DNA from 2 places in the Pseudactinotalea sp. Z1739 genome. Region 2 is predicted to be linked to the other one. Evidence: riboswitches for the same ligand, from Rfam matches in the RefSeq annotation. Region 2 holds a riboswitch; the other holds the start of a gene.
What was found. Region 2 has a riboswitch for FMN ahead of ribD (bifunctional diaminohydroxyphosphoribosylaminopyrimidine deaminase/5-amino-6-(5-phosphoribosylamino)uracil reductase RibD). Riboswitches for the same ligand answer to the same signal wherever they lie in the genome.

Region 1 (4,206 bases), on a different contig from region 2:
GTCGCCGAGTCCGACGCCTACGCCAACCTGGTGCTGCCACCGTTACTACGCGAACGCGGGATCAGCGGGCGTGATGCGGCGTTCGCCACCGAACTCACCTACGGCACCTTGCGACTGCAGGGCCGTTATGACGCCATCATCGGCCTGGTCTCGGACCGGGCGGCCAGGGACCTGGACCCGGCGGTGGCCCGGGTGCTGCGGCTGGGCGCCCATCAGATCCTGGCCATGCGCGTGCCCGACCACGCCGCCGTCTCGGAGTCCGTCGCCCTGGCACGCGGCACCATCGGGGCCGGCCCGGGCAACTTCGTCAACGCGATCCTGCGCCGGATCAGCGAACATGCACTGGAGCACTGGCTCACACAACTGCCCAGCCCGGTCACCGACACCGGACTGGACGTGGACGCCGCCGCCATGGTCCACTCCCACCCGGCCTGGGTGGTCCGGGCAATCCGGGCCGCACTGGGACCGGAGGCCGGCGCGGACCAGGTCGAGGCGGCGCTGGCGGCCAACAACACCGCGCCCGCGGTTTCGTTGTGCCTGCGTCCCGGCCTGGCCGTTCCCGGGGACCTGCCCGCCGACACCGCCACACCGGGCCGGTGGGCGCCGACGACGCAGATGCTGACCTCCGGGGACCCCGGCGCCTTGGCCGCCGTGCGCGCCGGCACCGTCGGCGTACAGGACGAGGGGAGCCAACTGGTCACCCTGGCTCTGGCCGACACCGATCTGGAAGGCACCGACTCCACCTGGCTGGACCTGTGCGCCGGCCCGGGCGGAAAATCCGCACTCCTGGGCGCCCTGCTCGCCGAACGCGCGCCCGAAGGCGTGCTCACCGCGAACGAACTGGCCCCGCACCGGGCGGCGCTGGTGGCCGACTCGGTGCGGGCGGTGCGAGGCGTACTGCCGGGACTGGAGGTGCGCACCGGTGATGGTCGCGACGTGGGCACCGCCGAGCCCGGTCGGTACGACCGCGTCCTGGTCGATGCGCCGTGCACCGGCCTGGGGGCGCTGCGCCGTCGGCCCGAATCCCGGTGGCGTCGCACCCTGCAGGACCTGGCCGCACTGACCACCCTGCAGCGGGAACTGCTCACCTCGGCCCTGCGCGCCGTCCGTCCCGGGGGAGTGGTGGCCTACGTCACCTGCTCCCCGCACATGGCCGAGACCAGTGTGGTGGTCACCGACGTGCTGCGAGACTTCCCCGGCGCCACGCTGCTGGACGCCGCTGCCGCGCTCGGCCGGGTCTCGGTCACCCCGCCCGATGACATCACCGGGCCGATGGCGCAACTGTGGCCGCACCGGCACGGCACCGACGCGATGTTCCTGGCACTGATCCGGCGGTGACGGCCGCGGCCATGAGGTGCCGGTCGAGGAAGTAGGCTGGCGAGCCATGGCGATCCTCATCTCACCGAGTGTGCTGAACGCGGACCTGTCCCGGCTCACCGAGGAGGTCGAACGGATCAGCGACGCCGACTTCGTGCATCTGGACGTCATGGACAGCCACTTCGTCCCGAACCTGACGTTCGGGTTACCGGTGGTACGGGCACTGTTGGAGCACGTCTCCACCCCGGCCGATGTTCATCTGATGATTGAGGACCCGGACACCTGGGCGCCGCAGTTCGCCGAGGCGGGTGCGGCCTCGGTCACCTTCCATGCCGAGGCGTCCGTCGCCCCGATCCGGCTGGCCCGACGGCTGCGTGAAGCAGGTGCGCGCGCCGGGATCGCGCTGAAACCCGACACCCCGGTGGAGCCCTACCTGGACCTGCTCGGCGAGTTCGACATGGTCCTGGTGATGACGGTGGAACCGGGGTTCGGCGGCCAGCCGTTCCTGACCTCGATGCTGCCGAAGATCACCCGGGCCCGACGCGCGATCGAGCAAGCCGGCCTGGACGTGTGGGTGCAGGTGGACGGCGGGGTCTCCCGGGACACGATCGCCCAGGCCGCCGGCGCCGGTGCGAACATGTTCGTCGCCGGATCCGCGGTGTACCGGGCCGCGGACCCGAACGCGGAAATCGCCGCCCTGCGCGACCTCGCCACCGCCGCCTACCCGGCCTGACGGGCCTCCCGGGGAAAGGGCCGTGCGGGCACGACCGGACCCGGATGTGGCACAATAAGGTCAGCAAGAGACGTGCTCCGGGGTCGGTGAAAGTCCGAACCGGCGGTGATAGTCCGCGACCCGGCCGACGCATTCGTGCGGCGGGCGGTTGACCTGGTGGAATTCCGGGACCGACGGTGAAAGTCCGGATGGGAGGATGCACGCGGCGCCGATACGTATCGGCGCCGGCCGAGGTTGCGCCGCGCAACCCAGGCGGACCCCGGGTCACGCCTGGGAAGGAGAGGCCGCCGTGGCCCGCAGCACCGTCACCTTGGTGGCGCCCCGAGCAGGACCCGCGCTGAGCGTCCTGGCCCCGGTGGTGGCCGGCATCTCGGTGCTGCTGGGCTGGGAACTCCTCGCGTGGTCGTTGGACTCCCGTTCCCTGCCAGCGCCCAGCGCCCTGGGCCCGCGGCTGCTCACCGAGTGGCGTGAGGGTGGCCTGGCCGGATACGCCACCACCACCATGGCCGAGGCACTGCTGGGGTGTCTCATCGGGTTCATGGTCGCGGTGCCGCTGGGTTACCTGATCGCCCGCTCGGCGGCTGTCTCCGCCGCCCTGGGACCCTACGTGGCCGCGACCCAGGCGATCCCCGCCGTGGCGCTGGCGCCGTTGCTGGTGCTGTGGATCGGGTACGGCCTGGTGCCGATCGCGCTGTTATGTGCCCTGCTGGTCTTCTTCCCGATCCTGATCAACACGACCCTCGGCCTGACCACGCTGGACCCCGATGTCATCGATGCGGCCCGGGTGGACGGAGCCGGCCGGGGCCGGTTGCTCTGGCACATCGAGGCACCGCTGGCGCTGCCGTCCCTGCTCGCCGGGGTACGTAACGGCTTCGTCCTGTCCGTCACCGGCGCTGTGGTCGGGGAGTTCGTGATGGGCGGTCAGGGCCTGGGGATGCTGCTCACGGTTTACCGGGACCGGCAGGACACCGCCGGCCTGTTCGCCGTCCTCATCGCTCTGTCCGTGTTGGCGATGACCTTCTTCTTCGCGATCCGCTACCTGGAACGACGACTGCGTTGGTAAGGAGAACCATGAACGCACCCGCCTCCCTCCGCCGCTCCCGCCCCCGCATCCGCGGCCACCGGGGCCGACGGCGTACCACCCGCGCCCGGGGGACGATCGCTGCGGCCGCACTCGCCGTCGCCGTGCTGGCCGGCTGCGCCGGACAGTCCGGGCCGGGGGACGAGGAGGGAGCCGGCGCCGGGCAGCAACCCGACGCCGCGGAGTCGACCGAGGTGACCATCGGCCTGACCTACATCCCCGACGTGCAGTTCGCGCCGTTCTACCTGGCGCAGGACGCCGGATACTTCGAGGCCGAGGGTCTGGAGGTGGACCTGCGCCACCACGGCGCATCGGAGTCGCTGTTCGGCGCTCTGGAAGCGGGGGAGGAGGACGTGGTGATCGCCGGGAACGATGAGATCCTGCAGGCGGTCAGCCACGGCACCGACGTGGTGTCGCTGGCCACCATCTACCAGGACTACCCCGTGCAGATCTTCGTGCCGGCCGACTCCGAACTGACCGAGGTCGCTGATCTGGCCGGGCGCAACCTCGGGGTTCCCGGGCCCTTCGGACAGAGTTGGTTCGGCCTCCTGGGCTACCTGGACCGCGCCGGTCTGAGCGAGGATGAGGTGAACATCGAGCACGTGGGTTTCACCTTGTTCAACGCGCTGTCCGAGGGTCACGTGGACGCCGTGGTCGGCTTCGTCACCGCCGACGCCGCTGCCTTCGCCACCGCCGACTTCCCGGTGCGCACGATCGCTGATCCCGACGTGCTCCCTCTGGTGAGCGTCGGACTGGGTGCCTCGCAGGAGTGGCTCAACGACCACTCCGAGGCCGTACCCGGTCTGATCCGGGCTGTGGAACGAGCGGTGGATGACATTCGCGCCGATCCGCAGGTCGCCGTGGACGCTGCCAGCGCGCAGATCCCCGGGACCATGACCGACCAGGATGAGGCATCGGCGCTGCTCACCGCGGAGGCGATGGTCGAGCTCTACGGCACCGGAGAGTTCGGCGCGCAGGACCCGGAGGCGTGGGAGGAGATGGCCGAGTTCATGGACCAGGTGGGACTGCTCGACGAGCCCGTCCCAGCAGATGAGGCTTACACCACGCAGTGGCG
Region 2 (4,206 bases):
CTGCGCGCTGCGGCACACGAGGCCGCCGCTGCAGGTGTCGGCGGCATCATGCTGTTCGGGGTACCCGCCGTCCGCGACGCCGACGGATCGGGCGCTACTGACCCGGACGGGATCGCCAACCGTGGTCTGGCGATGCTGCGGGAGGAGGTCGGCGCGGACGTCGTCATCATCTCCGATCTGTGCCTCGACGAGTTCACCGACCACGGTCACTGTGGTGTGCTGGCGGCGGACGGCTCGGTCGATAACGATGCGACGCTTCAGCGGTACGCCGAGATGTCGCTCGCCCAGCACGAAGCCGGCGCACATGTTCTGGGTCTGTCCGGCATGATGGACGGCCAGGTGGCCGCCTGCCGTGCCGCGCTGGACGAGGCCGGTGCCACCGGCGCCGCCATCCTCGCGTACTCGGCGAAGTATGCTTCCGCCTTCTACGGGCCCTTCCGTGAGGCGGTGGACTCCCGGCTCCGTGGCGATCGCCGCACCTACCAGATGGACGTCGCGAACCGCACCGAGGGTACGCGCGAGGCGCTTCTGGACCTCGCGCAGGGCGCTGACGTCGTCATGGTCAAGCCGGCGCTCGGCTACCTCGACGTTCTGTCCGACGTCGCCTCGGCCGTCGACATCCCGGTGGCCGCCTACCAGGTGTCGGGCGAACTGGCGATGGTCGAGGCGGCCGCGGCGAACGGCTGGCTGGACCGGGGCCGCACCATCCTCGAGACGCTGACCTCCATCCGCCGCGCGGGAGCCGGCATCATCGCCACCTACTGGGCCACCGAGGTGGCGGGCTGGCTCACCGGACAGCAAGGAGAGAAATGACCACGAACGATGATCTGTTCACCCGGGCGCTCGGCGTCATCCCCGGGGGCGTGGACTCCCCGGTCCGCGCCTACGGCTCCGTTGGCGGCAACCCCCGCTTCATCGCTGCGGCTTCCGGTGCTCGCATCACCGACGTCGAAGGACGCACCTACGTCGACCTTGTGGCCTCGTGGGGGCCGGCACTGCTCGGTCACGCGCACCCCGAGGTTGTCGCTGCCGTCCAGGATGCCGCGGCTGACGGGCTGTCCTTCGGTGCGCCCACGCTCGGTGAGATCGAACTGGCCGAGACCATCCGCGAACGGGTGCCCCCGGCGCAGCGGGTGCGCCTGGTCTCCACCGGAACCGAGGCCACGATGACGGCGGTGCGCCTCGCGCGGGGCGCCACGGGCCGTGACCTCGTCGTCAAGTTCGCCGGTTGCTACCACGGTCACGTCGACTCCCTGCTCGCCGAGGCCGGCTCGGGCGTGGCGACCTTCGGCCTACCCGGTTCCGCCGGGGTCCCGGCGGCAAGCGCCGCACAGACGATCGTGGTGCCGTACAACGACATCGGCGCGATCGAAGCGGTGTTCGCCGAGCGTGGCGAGGAGGTCGCCTGCGTGATCACCGAGGCCGCACCGGCCAATATGGGCGTTGTCGCACCCGCTGCCGGGTTCAATGCGGCCCTGCGGCGTCTCACCGCGCAGCACGGTGCGCTCCTCGTTCTCGACGAGGTGTTGACCGGATTCCGCGTCGGTCCGGCGGGCTGGTGGGGGCTCGAGGGTGCCGAGGAGTCCTGGGCCGCGGACCTCATGACGTTCGGCAAGGTCGTCGGCGGCGGGATGCCGCTGGCCGCGGTTGGGGGTCGTGCAGAACTCATGGAACTCCTCGCCCCGACCGGGCCCGTCTACCAGGCCGGGACCCTGTCCGGGAACCCGCTGGCAACCGCGGCCGGGCTCGCGACGCTCCGGCTCGCCGACGCGAGCGTCTACGCGCACGTCGACCGCGTGGCGGGCGTCATCGCGCAGGCTGCCGGGCAGGCCCTCTCCGCGGCGGGTGTGCCGCATGTGGTCAACCGGGCCGGGAACCTCTTCTCCGTGTTCTTCGGTCCGGACGCCGCGACCGGTGGCGTCCACGACTACGCCGGTGCCACGGCGCAGGAGTCGTGGCGCTATCCGGCATTCTTCCAGGCGATGCTCCAGGCGGGGGTGGCCCTGCCGCCGAGCGTGTACGAGGCGTGGTTCCTCACCGCAGCACACGACGACAACGCTGTGGACGTCATCCTCGAGGCGTTGCCGCGCGCGGCCCGGTCCGCCGCCCGGGCGCTGCCACCTGGTTGATGACGCCGGCGCCGCGGCACACGGCGGTTTGGCTGTCCCTGGGAAGTGTGCCATGCTGCCGTCCAAGCAACACGTGCTCCGGGGTCGGTGAAATTCCGAGCCGGCGGTGACAGTCCGCGACCCGCGCGTCTGATGACAAGCGGTTGACCTGGTGGAACTCCGGGACCGACGGTGAGAGTCCGGATGGGAGGCAGCACTGTTGGCGCCGCCGTCGAACGACGACGGCGCCAGTGGCATCGTGCGTCCTCAGGCACCCCGGCTCACACCGAGGCAAGAGGAGACCAGGTGTCGGACGACGCTATCAACCGGGCGCTCCAGCGCGCGCTCGTGCTCGCTCGGCGGGGACCGCAGCGCGGTGGCAACCCCCGCGTGGGGTGCGTCATCATCGGTTCCTCCGGCGCCGTCCTCGCTGAGGGTTGGCACCACGGTGCCGGAACCGAACACGCAGAGGCCGCAGCCATGGCGGCGGCTGACCGTTCCACGCTCCGGGGTGCGACCGCCGTCATCACCCTGGAGCCCTGTCACCACAGCGGACGCACCGCGCCCTGTTCGCAGGCGCTGCTCTCAGCCGGGATCGCCCGGGTCGTGTATGCAGTCCGCGACCCCGATCCGGTCGCCGCCGGTGGCGCACAGTGGCTCCGGTCGCAGGGGTTGCAGGTTCGCACCGCACGGGAGGCGGAGGTGCCCGACGACGTCGTCCGCGGTGCCGAAGCACTCACCGAGGCCTGGGTCACCGCCGTGGAGCGTCGGACGCCGTGGGTCCTGGGCAAGATGGCGGCCAGCCTGGACGGCCGGGTCGCGGCGGTGGACGGCACCTCGAAGTGGATCACCGGACCAGTCGCCCGCGACCATGCCCACGCGGTGCGCGGTGACGTGGACGCCATCGTCGTGGGCACAGGCACCGTCATCGCCGACGACCCCGCGCTCACCGCACGCCGGGCCGGCGGCACGCTGGCAGACCACCAGCCGCTGCGGGTGGCCGTCGGCCATCGTTCCGTGCCCGCCTCAGCCGCGATCCGCCACGGCCCGGGGGACTGGCTCCACCTCACGACACGCGACATCCCCTCGGTCCTCGCGCGGCTCTGGGATGTCGGCGCCCGCCGCGTCCTGATCGAGGGCGGCCCGACCCTCCTCGGGGCCGCCGTGCGCGCCGGCGTGGTGGACGAACTGCACAGCTACGTCGCGCCGGTCCTGCTCGGAGCGGGCCCGGCCGCCGTCCCCGACCTCGGTGTGTCAACCCTCGCTGACGCGCACCGCCGGCACACGACCGACGCACAACACCTGGGTGAGGACATCCTCGTCGTCACCCGCCGAGCCTGAGGAGTTCTCCGATGTTCACCGGACTTGTCGAGGAGGTCGCAACCGTTGACGACCGGACCGATCTTGACGGCGCCGCCGTTCTCGCTGTCACCGCGACCACCGTCCTCGAGGACCTGCGCACCGGCGACTCCATCGCGGTCTCCGGGACATGCCTGACTGTCACCGAACTGGACGAGCGCGGCTTCACCGCCGACGTCACGCCCGAGTCGCTGCGCCGGACGACCCTCGGTTCGCTGGCGCCCGGCGACCCGGTCAACCTCGAACGCGCAGTTCGCGTGGATGCTCGGCTGGGCGGCCACGTCGTCCAGGGGCACGTCGATGGCGTCGGCACGGTCCTGCAGCGCAGACCCGGCCCCCGATGGGACGAGGTCGACCTCGGGATGCCCGTCGCCCTCGCCCGGTATGTGGCCGAGAAGGGATCCATCACCGTCGACGGGGTATCGCTCACGGTGACGTGGGCCGGCGACGAGGCCTTCGGAGTCGCGCTCGTCCCCACAACTCTGGAGCGGACAACCCTCGGTACGCTGGCTCGGGGGGACAGGGTCAACCTCGAGGTCGACGTCGTCGCCAAGTACGTCGCACGCCTACTCTCGGTGAGGGCTGACGTGTGAGTGTCGCGAAGGTTCCTGCGCGATCGGTGCCCTCGGGTGGCGCGGTTTCAGCGCACCGGGAACGCGTCGACGCCGCTCTGGCGTGCCTGCGCGAGGGGCGCCCCGTTCTCGTGGCCGACGACCGGGACCGGGAGGACGAGGTCGAC

Region 1: another riboswitch for FMN. It lies ahead of ACO0LV_RS00795 (ABC transporter permease); the one in region 2 lies ahead of ribD (bifunctional diaminohydroxyphosphoribosylaminopyrimidine deaminase/5-amino-6-(5-phosphoribosylamino)uracil reductase RibD).

The regions. Positions count from the first base shown of each region.
Region 1 covers NZ_JBMPQA010000001.1:160,368-164,573, reverse strand. Annotated here, with positions in the region: gene ACO0LV_RS00805 (RsmB/NOP family class I SAM-dependent RNA methyltransferase) at 1-1,338, shown strand, start outside; gene rpe (ribulose-phosphate 3-epimerase) at 1,385-2,050, shown strand; FMN riboswitch at 2,120-2,255, shown strand; gene ACO0LV_RS00795 (ABC transporter permease) at 2,340-3,113, shown strand; gene ACO0LV_RS00790 (ABC transporter substrate-binding protein) at 3,122-4,206, shown strand, end outside.
Region 2 covers NZ_JBMPQA010000009.1:97,997-102,202, reverse strand. Annotated here, with positions in the region: gene hemB (porphobilinogen synthase) at 1-813, shown strand, start outside; gene hemL (glutamate-1-semialdehyde 2,1-aminomutase) at 810-2,129, shown strand; FMN riboswitch at 2,201-2,328, shown strand; gene ribD (bifunctional diaminohydroxyphosphoribosylaminopyrimidine deaminase/5-amino-6-(5-phosphoribosylamino)uracil reductase RibD) at 2,415-3,449, shown strand; gene ACO0LV_RS12895 (riboflavin synthase) at 3,461-4,060, shown strand; gene ribB (3,4-dihydroxy-2-butanone-4-phosphate synthase) at 4,087-4,206, shown strand, end outside.